One region of the Pseudarthrobacter sp. L19 genome, then DNA from elsewhere that is predicted to be linked to it. Evidence: predicted binding sites of a transcription regulator. Region 1 holds the regulator's gene; the other holds the start of a gene.
The links. The regulator LexA, encoded in region 1, represses DNA repair genes until DNA is damaged. The targets are predictions, from matches to a motif close to TCGAACANNTGTTCGA.
Positions count from the first base shown of each region.

Region 2: ACRQ5B_RS13475 (DUF6504 family protein) is a predicted target of LexA. The motif match lies at 4,034-4,049, and genes of this name have one in related genera.

Region 1 covers NZ_CP193935.1:30,504-37,645, forward strand. Annotated here, with positions in the region: partial or broken gene priA (bifunctional 1-(5-phosphoribosyl)-5-((5-phosphoribosylamino)methylideneamino)imidazole-4-carboxamide isomerase/phosphoribosylanthranilate isomerase PriA) at 1-683, opposite strand, end outside; gene ACRQ5B_RS00160 (hypothetical protein) at 727-885, opposite strand; gene hisH (imidazole glycerol phosphate synthase subunit HisH) at 886-1,656, opposite strand; gene hisB (imidazoleglycerol-phosphate dehydratase HisB) at 1,653-2,279, opposite strand; gene ACRQ5B_RS00175 (histidinol-phosphate transaminase) at 2,443-3,552, opposite strand; partial or broken gene ACRQ5B_RS00180 (LysM peptidoglycan-binding domain-containing protein) at 3,671-3,975, opposite strand; gene lexA (transcriptional repressor LexA) at 4,591-5,340, shown strand; partial or broken gene ACRQ5B_RS00190 (ATP-dependent DNA helicase) at 5,452-7,142, opposite strand, start outside.
Region 2 covers NZ_CP193935.1:2,807,253-2,814,394, forward strand. Annotated here, with positions in the region: gene ACRQ5B_RS13440 (MBL fold metallo-hydrolase) at 1-412, opposite strand, end outside; gene ACRQ5B_RS13445 (S-(hydroxymethyl)mycothiol dehydrogenase) at 409-1,494, opposite strand; gene ACRQ5B_RS13450 (mycoredoxin) at 1,613-1,870, opposite strand; gene ACRQ5B_RS13455 (SOS response-associated peptidase) at 2,036-2,788, shown strand; gene ACRQ5B_RS13460 (VOC family protein) at 2,802-3,224, opposite strand; gene ACRQ5B_RS13465 (chorismate mutase) at 3,239-3,565, shown strand; gene ACRQ5B_RS13470 (hypothetical protein) at 3,566-3,952, opposite strand; gene ACRQ5B_RS13475 (DUF6504 family protein) at 4,163-4,492, shown strand; gene ACRQ5B_RS13480 (DNA polymerase III subunit alpha) at 4,489-7,142, shown strand, end outside.

The DNA.
Region 1 (7,142 bases):
GCCGATGATTGCGCCCTCGACCCCGAGCGGGACCAGGGAGCGGAGGACCTTGAGGTCCTCGAGGCTGGAGATGCCGCCGGAGGCGACGACGGGCTTGCCGGTCTTTTCGACCATCTGGCGCAGCAGTTCGACGTTGGGGCCCTGCAGGGTGCCGTCCTTGGTCACGTCCGTGACGACGTAGCGGGCGCAGCCGGCTTCTTCGAGGCGGCCGAGGACCTCCCAGAGGTCGCCGCCCTCCTTGGTCCAGCCACGGCCGGCGAGGGTGGTGCCGCGCACGTCGAGGCCGACGGCGATCTTGTCGCCGAAGCGTTCGATCACCCGGTCGGTCCACTCCGGGTTCTCCAGCGCGGCGGTGCCGAGGTTGACGCGGCCGACGCCGAGGTCCAGGGCGCGTTCGAGGGACTCGTCGTCGCGCAGGCCGCCGGAGAGTTCCACCTTGATGTCCAGCCTGCCGACCACCTCGCGCAGCATCTCGGCGTTCGAGCCGCGGCCAAAGGCGGCGTCCAGGTCCACCAGATGGACCCACTCGGCGCCCTGTTCCTGCCAGTTCAGGGCAGCTTCCAGAGGGTGCCGTAGCTGGTTTCGCTGCCGGCTTCGCCCTGGACCAGGCGCACGGCCTGGCCATTGACGACGTCGACGGCGGGGAGCAGTTCCAGGACCGGCAGCGGGTTTTCGGTGGTCATCGTGAAGTCCTCACAGGGTAGGTGGCGGGGGCGGCGCGGGGCGTCAGGCGCCGGGCAGGGTGAGCAGGTAGGCGGCCAGCAGGGACATGCCGGCCAGGATGTAGAAGACGATCTGGACCCAGAGCGGACTTTTCTGCTGGCGGAAGGAGAGCGCTCCGCCCACCAGCAGTCCGGCGAGGCCCATCAGCACCAGGGACCACATTCAGGCGGTCGCTTCCGGGGTTGCCGGGGCTTCTGCAGTGGCGCCGGCACCGGCGTTGCGGGCGGGGCGGAGGCTCGCGACCCAGTTGCGCAGCAGGCGGGCGCCCGCGTCTCCGGACTTCTCGGGGTGGAACTGCGTGGCGCAGAGCGGACCGTTCTCCACCGCGGCGATGAACGGGGCGCCGTGCTCGGACCAGGTCACCAGCGGCGCGGCCATCCGCGGCTGGATCACGTCGAAGTCCCAGTGCTGGACACCGTAGGAGTGCACGAAATAGAAGCGTTCCTTCTCCACGCCGTCGAACAGGAGCGAGCCTTCCGGCACGTCCACGGTGTTCCAGCCCATGTGCGGGACGACGTCGGCGGCCAGCAGCTCGACCTTGCCGGGCCACTCCCCCATGCCCTCGGCCACCGTGCCGTGCTCCACGCCGGCCTCGAAGAGGACCTGGAGGCCGACGCAGATGGCCAGCACCGGCCGGCCGCCAGCGACGCGGCGGCCGATCATCCGGATGGCGTCGACGGCCTTCAGTTCGTTCATGACGGTTTCGAAGGCGCCGACGCCGGGGACCACCAGGCCGTCGGCGTTGAGGACGTCCTCGGGCTTGGAGCTGAGGATGACCTCGGCGCCGGCGCGCTCGAGGGCGCGGACGGCGGAGCGGACGTTTCCGGAGCCGTAGTCCAGGACGGTGACGGTGGGCTTGCCCTCCGGGGAGGCGGGCTTGCGGCCGGCCTCCGGATCGATGATGGCGCCGTCGCGCAATACCTTCCCGGTCACAGTGCACCCTTGGTGGAGGGAATGCCCTTGACGCGGGGGTCCGGCTCGACGGCGGCACGGAGAGCCCGGGCGAACGCCTTGAACTGGGCCTCGACGATGTGGTGCGGGTCCCGGCCGGCGGTGACGTTCATGTGCAGACAGATTCCGGCGTGCAGCGTGATGGCCTCGAAGACGTGGCGGGTCAGCGAGCCGGTGAAGTGGCCGCCGATCAGGTGGTATTCCTGCCCGGCGGGTTCGCCGGCGTGGACCAGGTAAGGCCGGCCGGAAACGTCCACGACGGCGTGCGCGAGGGCCTCGTCGAGGGGCACGGTCGCCTCACCGAAGCGCCGGATCCCGGCCTTGGTGCCCAGTGCGGTTTTGAGGACCTCGCCGAAGGTGATGGCAACGTCTTCGACGGTGTGGTGCACGTCGATGTGGGTGTCGCCGGTGGCCTTGACGGTCATGTCGATCAGCGAGTGCTTGCTCAGCGCGGTCAGCATGTGGTCGTAGAACGGCACCGAGGTGCTGATGTCCGAGACGCCGGTGCCGTCCAGGTCGATCTCGACCAGGACGGAGGATTCGCTGGTGGTGCGTTCCAGGCGTGCGGTCCGGGCCTGGGCAGCGGCTGATCCGGTGGTGCTCATATGGGTGTCCTTTTGGCTAGATGGCGGTCGCCCGGCCTGTGACGGCGGCGCGCGGGTCCTGGATCAAGTCTAGGGCCCGGCACACCCAGGGCGCCCGGCGGTGCGGTCGCGCGGGGCCGGCGGGGCTGGGCCGGAGGTGCGGGAGGTTGGGGTGGACGCGGGCTCAGCCGCGGTGGGCGGCGAGGATCCGTTCGAGGGCCTCCAGGAAGGCGGTGGTCTCCGCCTCGGTTCCGGCGGTGACCCGGAGATGGCCGGGGATGCCGACGTCGCGGACCAGCACGCCGGCGTCGAGCAGTTCTTGCCAGACCCGGTGCGGGTCGGCGAGCCCGCCGAAGAACACGTAGTTCGAGTCCGACGCCGCCGGGGTCAGGCCCAGCCGGGTCAGCTCGGTGACGATGCGGTCGCGCTGCCTCTTGATGTCCTCGACGTCGGCCATCAGCGCCTCGCGGTGACGGAGGGCGGCGAGGGCGGTGGCCTGGGTGATGGCGGACAGGTGGTACGGCAGGCGCACCAGGCGCAGCGCGTCGGTGACCTCCGGCGCCGCGGCCATGTAGCCGATCCGGGCACCGGCAAGGGCGAAAGCCTTGCTCATGGTGCGGGAGACGATCAGCCGTTCCCGGCCGGGCAGGAGGGTCAGGGCGCTCGGGGTGCCCTCGTGGGCGAACTCGTGGTACGCCTCGTCGACGATGATGATGGCCTGACTGGCCTCCCCGGCCTCGTAGACGGCTTCGACGACGTCGAGGCCAAGGCCCGTGCCGGTGGGGTTGTTGGGCGAGCACAGGAAGACGATGTTGGGCTGCAGTTCGCGGACCTGCCGGGCGGCGGACTCTGCCGTCAGGCTGTAGCCCTCGCCGCGGACGCCGGCGACGTAGCCGGTGTCCGTTCCGGCGGCGAGCAGCGGGTACATGGAGTACGTGGGAGGGAAGCCGAGCGCGTTGCGGCCAGGACCACCGAAGGCCTGGAGAATCTGCTGCAGCACCTCGTTGGAACCGTTCGCGGCCCAGATGTTCGTGGCGTCCAGCCCGTGGCCAAGGTACTCGGCCAGCGCCCCGCGGAGTTCGGTGAACTCCCGGTCCGGATAGCGGTTGAGCCCGGCGGCGGCCTCGGTGACGGCCTCCGCGATCGCTGCCCGCACGTCGGCGGGGACACCATGGGTGTTCTCATTGACGTTCAGGAGAATCGGAACGTCCAGCTGGGGAGCACCGTAGGGGCGCAGGCCCCGCAGGTTGGTCCGGAGGGGAAGTCGGTTGAGTCGCTCAAGCTGGTCAGTCACGTCACCAGTTTAAGTGAGAGGACTGTCTGCCCGGAAACCGTGACCGACGACGGTCCATCCAGCGGCCGACGGACGGACCGGCCCGCCTCGGCGAGCGGGGCATCCCGGGTGATTCAGCTCAGGGGGTCGGTACGAAGAGCTGCTGGCCGGGCAGGACCGGTGCGGCGTCGAGGTTGTTCAGCTGCACGATCTCGGCGACTACGTCCCGGGGATCCCGTTTCGGGTCGACGGTGCCGGCGATGGTCCACAGGGACTCCCCGGTTGCACGGTCACAGTGACCGTCGGGGTGGTGGCCAGCGATGCCGGGGAATCGGCGGCCTTCGCCGGCGCGGTCAGGAAGCCGGCCAGGGACAGCAGCAGGGCCGCCAGCAGGATCAGGGGCAGTCCGAAGAAGACGAAGCGTCCCCGCCGGGTCAGCCGCAAAGGTGCCTGGGCCGAAGTGTGGGCCCGGCGGACAGCGGATGGGCTCCCGGCGGTGGCGTAAGCGTCGGCAGGGGCCGCGAACGGAGCCACCGCCCCGGAGAAGGCCGTGGTGGAATCCGGCACGAGATACAGTGCCGGCCGCCCGGCGTCGGAAAACTGCGAACCGGCGAAAGCGCTTCTTGCTGACATGAACTGAGCCCTCCTGGACTTGTCGTTGCCGCCCGGCGTACTCCTCGTACTTGCCGCCAACCGGCTGAACCATCGATCGCTTCGAACACAAAGCCGAAAGCGGCTGTGGTTCTCCACTCGCATTCTTCGAACACATATTCGAATCCTGCTGTTCCCTTTTTAGCACCTATGAACGAACTCTGTCGAGACTCGCTAGAACAAATGTTTGAAAAACACCGGCGGCTGACCTATTTTTGAAGCACGGAACCGGTCCTTTGGGGGACCCGCACTCCGCACCTGCAGTCTGAAACCTGTCGAACACCCGCCAGTGGTGATCAAGAGCAGTCAAACGGCAGGCACTGACATTTTTAGGATTCGCAGCAATCGGGCCGCTTCACTCGGTCCGCCGGCCACGGATCCGCACCACGAACGGAAGGCATGGCGACCATGGCAGCACAAGCCACCGGCGGGAGGGCAACCCGGCGCGGCGCCCAGCCTGCCCGGGCGCCCAAGAGCCTCACGGTCCGTCAGAAGAAGATCCTCGAAACCATCCAGCGGTCCGTGACGGACAACGGCTATCCGCCGTCGATGCGCGAGATCGGGGACACGGTGGGGCTGGCCAGCCTCTCCAGCGTGACCCACCAGCTCTCCCAGCTGGAGAAGCTGGGCTACCTGCGCCGGGATCCCAAGCGTCCCCGGGCCATGGAAGTGCTGATGCCGCTGACTCTGGATGAGAGGTCCACCCCGATTTCCGGCGTCGAACAGCCCCGCGGGCTAAAGGCCGTCGGCGGACTCGCCGTGTCGGAGCTGGCCAGCGCCACGGATACGGCAATGGTGCCGTTTGTGGGCCGGATCGCCGCCGGTGGTCCGATCCTGGCCGACCAGGTGGTGGAGGACGTCCTCCCGCTGCCCCGCCAGCTCGTGGGCCACGGTGAGTTGTTCATGCTCAAGGTCGCGGGTGACTCCATGATCGACGCCGCGATCTGCGACGGGGACTGGGTGGTGGTGCGCCGCCAGAACGACGCCGTCAACGGCGACATCGTGGCCGCCCTTCTGGATGACGACGCCACGGTCAAGACATTCCGGCAGCGCGACGGTCACACCTGGCTGCTGCCGCAGAACACCCAGTACGAACCGATCCTGGGCGACCACGCCGTCATCATGGGCAAGGTCGTCTCGGTCCTGCGCTCCCTGTAGCGCCCCTCGGGGCACGCCGACGGCCAGTGCCCGGCCGAACGCCCCGACCCGAGGACCCGACGCCTGGACCTAAGGACCGCATATCCCGGTCGACCACCCCTGCCCCGGGGCCTACGTCCCCTGCGCAGCCTCTTTCGCGAGCCGCTCCAGCGACGCGACGGCCACCGCCGGGTCCGTGGTGGCCCAAAACGGCGGGAGCGCGGCCCGGAGGAACCCGCCGTAGCGCTCGGTGGACAGTCGTGAGTCCAGCACCGCCACCACACCGCGGTCCGACGTCGAGCGGATCAGCCGGCCCGCGCCCTGCGCCAGCCGGATCGCCGCGTGCGTGGCCGAGACGCTCATGAAGCCGTTGCCGCCGGCCTGCGCCACGGCCCGGGACCGGGCTGTCATCAGCGGATCGTCCGGCCGCGGGAACGGGATCCGGTCGATCACCACCAGCCGGCAGGAGGTGCCGGGCACGTCGACGCCCTGCCACAGGGACATGGTGCCGAAGAGGCAGGTGTCCGGTTCGTCCGCGAACTGCTTGACCAGCGCCGTCATGGTGGATTCGCCCTGGCAGAGGATGCTCAGGCCCAGCCGCGGCCGGAGGGCGTCGGCTGCCTCCTCCGCGGCGCGCCGGGAGGAGAAGAGGCAGAGCGCGCCGCCGCCGGAGGCGCGGATCAGCTTCTCGAGCTCGTCCAGGGCCTCGGGCGCGGTCCCCCGGCCCGGTTTGGGCAGGTGCTTGGCGACGTAGAGGATGCCCTGCTTGGGGTATTCGAACGGGGACCCGACGTCGACGCCGGTCCAACTGGGGGCTCCGGGACCCACAAGGCCCAGGCCCCCGGCGGCCGGTTCGAAGGCCGATCCGATGGCGAGGGTGGCCGAGGTCAGCACCACGGTGTGGTCCGCAAACAGGCCCTCCCGCAGCCGCCCGGCCACGCTGAGCGGGGCGATGTTGATCAGCGCGGGCGCCGAATCGTCCGGCTGTGAGTAGCCCTGCTGCGGGTCGAAGGTGCTCTGCCGCGAGAACCACACCACCTCGCGGTTTTCCCGGGCAGCGAGCAGGCGTTCGCAGAGCTCCAGGATCACCATCAGCCGGGAGCGCGCAAGCTGCCGGCCGCCGTCGGCCGTGGTGGAGCCGTCCCCTTGGAGTCGGAAAGCGCCGCACGGCAAGCATCCCGGAGCTGGTCCACGCAGTCGAGCTGTTCGCTGTTTAGGCCGTTGGGCATCAGCCCGCCGGGAACCCCCGCGACGGCGAGCTCGAGGTTCGCGGCGGCGTTGTTCAGCGCATCCACGGTGATGCCGGTGTGTTTGCGGGCGCCCGAGGCGGCGGCGTGGACCATGGCCACGGAGAGCTGGCCGGAGACGGCCCCGGTGACCCGGTCCTGGAGTTCGTGCGCCTCGTCCACGACGACGACGTCGTATTCGGGCAGCACGGCCAGGCCCTCGAAGGCGCTTACGGCCAGCATGGCGTGGTTGGTGACCACGACGTCGGCGTCGGTTGCGTCCTGGCGCGCCAGTTCGCTGAAGCATTCTGCGGCCAGCGGACACTTCTGAGCGCCGAGGCATTCCATGGCGGTAACGGACACCTGCCGCCAGGCGCGGTCGGTCACGCCGGGGAGCAGTTCGTCGCGGTCGCCGGTGGCCGTGTCCTCGGCCCATTCCCGGAGCCGGACCACTTCCCGGCCCAGCTGCGAGGAGGGGCCGCCCATGGCGGCGGCAAAGTGCGGGACCGAGGTGTCCTCACCCAGGGAGAAGAGCTGACCCTCGGCGGGTTCCTCGGATGGGAAGCCGCCCTCGAGCTTGTGCCGGCACACGTAGTT
Region 2 (7,142 bases), 680 kb from region 1:
CCGACCCGGGCGAATGGCCTGGCGTGTGGAGCGCCACGAGGCGGGCGCCGGCGACGCCGAACGTGTCGCCGTCGGCGATCGCGTGATCCGGTTCGGTGCCAGGGAACACCCGGTCCCAGAGCATCCAGTCGTCCCGGTGCAGGTACACGGGAGCGCCGGTCAGTTTCCGGAACTCGCCCACGGCGGCGATGTGGTCGTCATGGCCGTGCGTAAGCAGGATGGCGGTGACCTTCCGGTGGCCGACGGCGGCCGCAATCGCGGCGGCGTCGTGGGCCGGATCGATCACGACGCACTCGGCGTCGTCGCCTACGATCCAGACGTTGTTCTCCACGTCCCAGGTGCCGCCGTCGAGCGAGAAGGTCCCCGAGGTGACCAGCCGGTCGATCCGCAGGCCGTCCTCGACGGTGCTCACAGCTCCACCACGGAACGCAGGACGGCACCGGAGTGCATCTTCTCGAAGGCTTCCTCGATCTGGTCGATGGCGATGCGTTCGGTGACGAAGGCGTCCAGGTCCAGCCGTCCCTGCCGGTACAGGTCGATCAGCATCGGGAAGTCGCGGGAGGGCAGGCAGTCGCCGTACCAGGAGGACTTCAGCGATCCGCCGTGGCCGAACACATCCAGCAGCGGCAGCTCCAGGGTCATCTCCGGGCTGGGGACGCCCACCAGCACAACGGTGCCGGCGAGGTCGCGGGCGTAGAAGGCCTGCTTGTACGTCTCGGGACGGCCCACAGCGTCGATCACGACGTCGGCGCCGAAACCGCCGGTCAGTTCCCGGATGGCTTCCACCGGGTCCACGGCGGAGGAATCCACGGTGTGGGTGGCGCCGAGGTCCTTGGCCCGCTCGAGCTTGTTGGGGTCGATGTCGACGGCGATCACCGTGGTGGCGCCGGCGAGCGCGGCGCCGGCGATGGCCGCCACGCCCACCCCGCCGCAGCCGATTACGGCCACCGAGTCGCCGCGGCCGACGTTGCCGGTGTTGATCGCGGCGCCGAGGCCCGCCATGACGCCGCAGCCAAGCAGGCCGATGGCGGCCGGGTCGGCCTCGGGGTCCACCTTGGTGCACTGGCCGGCGGCTACGAGCGTCTTCTCGGCGAAGGCGCCGATGCCCAGTGCGGCGGTCAGCTCCGTGCCGTCTTCCAGGGTCATCTTCTGGGCGGCGTTGTGCGTGTTGAAGCAGTACTGCGGTTCGCCGCGGCGGCAGGCCCGGCATTCGCCGCAGACGGCACGCCAGTTCAGCACGACGCGGTCCCCGGGGGCCACGGAGGTGACGTCGGGGCCGACGGCGCTGACCACGCCGGTGGCTTCGTGGCCGAGCAGGAACGGGAAGTCGTCGTTGATGGCGCCCTGCTTGTAGTGCAGGTCGGTGTGGCAGACGCCGCAGGTGAGGATGTCCACCAGTGCCTCGCCGGGCCCGGGATCGGGCACCAGGATGGTTTCCAGGGTGACGGGGGCGTTCTTGGACCGGACGATTGCGCCCTTGACCTTGTGGACCATGGGAGAGCTCCTTTCGATGCCGCCCGGCGCGGGGTTGCCGGATACGGCGCGACGCGGGCCCCGGGGTAATCCGGAGTCCGCGTCGTGTCTGGTGTGGGTGTTCTCTGGTGCTGGCGGGTTAGGCCGCGAGGCGGCTCTTGACCTCTGCCGCGGAGGGGTTGGTGGCGGCGGTGCCGTCCGGGAACAGCACGGTGGGGACGGTACGGTTGCCGCCGTTGAGCTGCTCGACCAGTTCGGCCGTGCCTTCGACTTCCTCGATGTTGATCTCGGTGTACCCGATGCCCTGCGCGTCCAGCTGCTTCTTCAGCCGGTTGCAGTAGCCGCACCACGTGGTCGAGAACATGGTGATGGTGCCGGATTCGGGGGTGAAGTCCACGAAATTCTCCTCAGGTGGGTTGCCGGTGCGTGCCGGGACGGTCAATCGGACGTCTCTGGAATAACCGTATCCTGCGGGACGGTATTCCCGCAGGGAGGGACTGGCCGGGTGCTGGCCTTTACCTGCAGCTGTGCAGGCCCGGCCGGCCGGTGGCATGCTGGGGGCATGTGTGGACGCTATGTGATGGCCCGGGCCGTCGGGGACCTGCTGGCCGAGTTCGACGCCGGGCTCGAGGAGGAGATCGCCGTGCCGCCGTCGTGGAACGTCGCGCCGACGGCGGACGTGCCGATCATCCTCGAGCGGCTGGTCGAGGGGGCGGAGCTCCCGGCGCGGCAGCTCCACATCGCCCGCTGGGGCCTGGTCCCGTCCTGGGCGAAGGACCCCGGCATCGGGTCGAAGATGATCAACGCCCGTAGCGAGAGCGTGCTGGAGAAACCGGCGTTCCGGAAGGCCACGCGGTCCCGGCGCTGCGCCGTCCCGGCCGACGGCTATTACGAGTGGAAGGGCCAGGGCAAGGGGAAGCAGCCCTACTACGTGCATCCGAAGGACGGCTCGCCGGTGGCGTTCGCCGGCCTGTACGAGTGGTGGAAGGATCCGTCGAAGGCCGAGGGGGACTCCGGCCGCTGGCTGCTCTCGACGACGATCCTGACCACCGATTCGCCGCCCGAGGGTTACGCCGACGGGATGCTGGCGGAACTGACGGCCCTGCACGACCGGGTGCCGCTGCCGATGGACCGAGCCACCATGGAGGCCTGGCTTGACCCCCGGGCCGAGGACGCCGCGGAACTGGTCGGCATCGTCCGCGCCAACGCCCACGACGTCGCCGAGGGCTGGCGGATCGACGCCGTCGGCACCGCCGTCGGGAACGTCCGCAACGACTCCCCGGAACTGATCGAACCGGTCGGCAGCCTGTTCTAGGCCTGTTGCGGGGTTAGACCGTGACCCGGCCGGCCGCGTCGACAGTCCAGGTCGGGTTGAACGCGACCTCCCAGCGGAAGCCGTCCGGGTCCGCGAAGTAGCCGGTGTAGCCGCCCCATGGCTGGGTTTTGGCAGCCGCGACGATCGTGGCCCCGGCTGCCGCCGCCTCGCCCAGCACCCTGTCGACCGCGTCGGCGCTGTGCACGTTGTGGCTCAGGGTGATCGGAGGGATGCCGGCGGGGGAGTCCGTCCCGGCTTCGGCCCGCATCTGGCCCGCGTCCCAGAGCGAGACGATGAGCCCTTGGTTGATCTGCAGGAAGAGCACTTCACCGGGGACTTCGCGGTGGACGGGCCAGCCCAGGCCCGTCACATAGAACCGGCGGGAGGCTTCCACGCTGCGGACGCCAAGGGAGATGAAGTCGACTCGTGGTTGCATCGTTCGATACTGTCATGCAGATGTCGACTAATCACGCAGAGGATAAAGCAGCCCAGGCCGATAAGGACCAGCTCGCCGCCGTGCGGGTGGCCGTGGACGAGGTTGACGAGCAGATCGTCGCGCTGATCGGACGCCGGGAGCGGTTGATCCGAATCGCCGGGACGCTCAAGGCCGACAGTGCCGAAGTCCGCGCCCCGGGCCGGGTGGAGCGCGTCCTGGAACACGTGAAGGCGACGGCCGAACGCAACGACATCGACACCGACATCGTCGGGGAGACCTACAAAGCCATGATCGATGCCTTCATCCGCCTGGAGCTTGAGGTCTACAAGGCCGGCAGCTAGCTAAAGGGATTCCTCCACCGGGACGTTGGCCTGGTAGTCCCGCCCGTCGCAGTCGCTGTAGGCCGTCATCAGGTGCCCCTTGGGCAAGCCCAGCACGGTGCTCAGCGGGAAGTTGCCCGTGATGGTGTTCCCGGAATGCTGGACGCCCTTGATGTCAAAGTTCTCCTCCGTGCCGTCATGGCTGAAGCAGAAGAAGGACACGGCCTCGCCATTGAGGAATTCGATTTCCAGCCGCCGTTGATGTGAATGGTCCGGCGTCGCCGCGACCAGCCCCACGACGTAGGCGCCCGAGGCCGGGATATTGCCGTCAATATCGAAGGTCGCCACCAACGTTGAATCCTTGGCTGCGATGCTGACGTGCTTCAGGAGTGCGTTGTGCGAGCTCATAGGCCAATCCTGCCCCCGGACGTTGGCCCCGTCCAGCCCTGATCTAGGTTTTGTCCCGGCCCCGTCGTAGACTTGTTCTATTCGAAGGTATGTTCGAATAATTCAAGCGTGAACCCGTCTGGCCTCCCACCCTGGCACCTGCACCTTCCGGCGCACCTGCCCGGCGGCCGTCCAGCCCGTTCGTCAAAAACACTGCGCCCGGGAGGCATCATGGGGATGTTCAGCGAATCCGTGGAGGTGGCCTGCACCCCGGAAGGCCGGCCCGAGTCCCTGGTCTGGGCGGGACGCAGCTATGAGCTGTGCGCCGAGCCGGTGCGCTGGTTCGAACGGCGTGAGTGGTGGGCCGAAGAGCAGCGCGCACCGCTGGGCAGTGGCCCCGGCCTGGTGGACTCGGAGATCTGGCGGCTCGAGGTCCGGGACGCCTCGGCCCCGGACCAAAGCCTCACCCTCGACCTCAGCCGCCACCTGCGCAGCGGGCGCTGGCGGCTGCTGCGGCTCCACGACGCCCTGGCCGGGCAGCGGAGGCCGGCGTCGGCATGAGTTTCACCCACCTGCACGTCTCCACCGCCTTTAGCGCCCACTATGGCGTGTCCTGGCCGGAGGAACTGGCCGCGGCGGCCGCAAGCGACGGGGCGACGGCGCTCGCCTGCACCGACAGGGACGGCCTGTACGGCACCATCAAGCACCTCAAGGCCTGCATGGCCGCGGGGCTGGATCCCATCGTGGGGGTGGACCTGGCCGTCTTTGACGACGACGGCGACCTCCGCACCCAGGTTGGCGGCCGCGTCGTCGTCCTGGCCCACGGGGGAAACGCCGGGGCCGGCTACCGCGCCCTGTGCCGGCTGATCTCCGACGCCCACGCCCGCACCACGGGCAGGGCCGGCGGGACGGTCCCCGCCGCCGTGACCCGGGCCGAGCTGGCGTCCCGGGCTCTGGACCCGCAGACGCTCGAACCGGTGCTGACGGTACTGATCGGACCGGACTCCGACGTCGGCCGCTCCATGGGCGGGCGGCGCTACCTGAGGCCGCGCACCCTGTTCAAGCAATGGCTCGATGCCATGCCGGCGGGAACCGTCACCGCCGAGGTGGTCTCCCAGCTGAGCGCCCCGGGGGAGCACCTCAGCACGGCCCACGCCGTACGGATGCTCAAGCTGGCCGCCGAACACGGCGTCCCCGCCGTGCTCAGCAACGCCGTGCGCTATGTCGCCGAGGACGGGGCGGCCACGGCGGACGTGCTGGACTCCGCCCGGACCCTGAAGTCCCTGCCCGAACTTGCCGGCGAGCCGCTGCTGCAACCCAACGGACAGGCCTGGCTCAAAAGCTCCGCACAGATGCTGGAGCTGGGCAAGGAAATCATCCACGCCGCGGGATTCGGCGCGGCCGACCTCAAGAGCCTGCTGGCCCATACCGAGGCGCTCGCGGACCGCTGCCGGATGGACCCGGCCGCGGACATGGGCTGGAAGCAGCCGGTGGTCCCGGAGGCGGCCGTGATCGGGATCGAGGGGGACCCGCTGGCCGAGCTGGCGGCCCGCTGCGAGGCCGGCATCACCCGCCGCTTCCAGGGCATCGCCGGCAGCAATGCCGTGGAGCTGCGGGCCAGGCTGGAGCACGAGCTGCGAATCATCGACAGCCTAGGGTTCGCCTCCTACTTCCTCACCGTGGCCGAGGTGTCCCGGATGATCACGGACATGGGCGTGCGCGCCGCGGCCCGCGGCTCCGGGGCCTCCAGCCTGGTCAACTACCTGATCGGCGTCAGCCAGGTGAACCCGCTGCAGCATGACCTAATCTTCGAACGGTTCCTCTCCCGGGACAGGGCCACGCTGCCGGACATCGACATCGACGTCGAAAGCGCCGAACGGCACAACGTCTACCGGAAGATCTTCGACCGGTTCGGCTCCGAGCGGGTGACCCTGATGAGCATGCAGAACGGGTACCGCGCCCGGGGTGCCGTGCGCGACGCCGGGCTGGCCCTCGGCATGGAGGGCGGCGACATCGACGAGATCGCCAAGCAGCTGTGGCGTTTTTCCGCCCGGAATTTCCGCGAGGCGCTGGTGGAGAAGCCGGAGCTGAAGGAGTTCGCCGGGCGGGTGGAGCAGCGGGACTTCACTGGCAACCAGCAGCTGGACCTGCTCGTGGACCTGACCGAACGGCTGGACCGGCTGCCCCGGCACATCTCCATGCACCCCTGCGGGGTCATCCTGGGCGATGCCACGCTGCTGGACCGCACCCCGGTCCAGCCCAGCGGCCTGGGCCTGCCGATGAGCCAGTTCGACAAGCACGACATGGACCCCATGGGCATGCTCAAACTCGACGTCTTGGGAGTCCGGATGCAGTCCGCCATGGCCTTCGCCGTCCGGGAAGTCATCCGGCTGCACCCTTCGAAGGCGGACGTGGTGGCCGCCGGAAACCACCAGTCCGGGCCGGACGGCAGCGGGCCGGACTACATTGCCGAGGACGGCACCATCGACTTGAACGCCGTCCCGCTGGACGACGAGCCCACTTTCGACCTGATCCGGAGCACCCACACCCTGGGCTGCTTCCAGATCGAATCCCCGGGGCAGCGGGAACTGATCGGCAAGCTGGCGCCCAGGGAATTCAACGACCTCATCATCGACATCTCCCTCTTCCGGCCCGGGCCGATGAAGTCGGACATGGTGCGTCCCTTCCTGGAGCACCGGCACGGCTTCGCTCCGGAGGTGTTCCCGCACCCGGACCTCAAACCGGTGCTGCAGGAAACCCACGGCGTCACCGTTTTCCACGAACAGATCCTGAAGACCTTCGACGTGATGACCGGCTGCGGCCTGGCCCGCGCCGACGAATTCCGGCGCGCCCTCGGCAACGAGGTGCTGGAGAACCAGGTGGAGGAATTCTTCCGCCGGGAGGCCAAGCGGCGGGACTATTCCCCGGCGGTGGTGGACAAGGTCTGGGGAACCCTGAAGGCCTTCGGCAGCTTCGGTTTCTGTAAGGCCCACGGGGCAGCCTTTGCCGTTCCCACCTACCAGTCGGCGTGGCTGAAAACCCACCACCCGGAGGCGTTCCTCGCCGGGATCTGGGAACACGACCCCGGCATGTACCCTAAACGCCTCCTGGTGGCCGAGGCCCGCCGCATGGGCATCCCCATCCTGCCCCTGGACATCAACCGCAGCCAGGCCGAATACCGGGTGGAACCGGTCCAAGATGGCCCGGACCG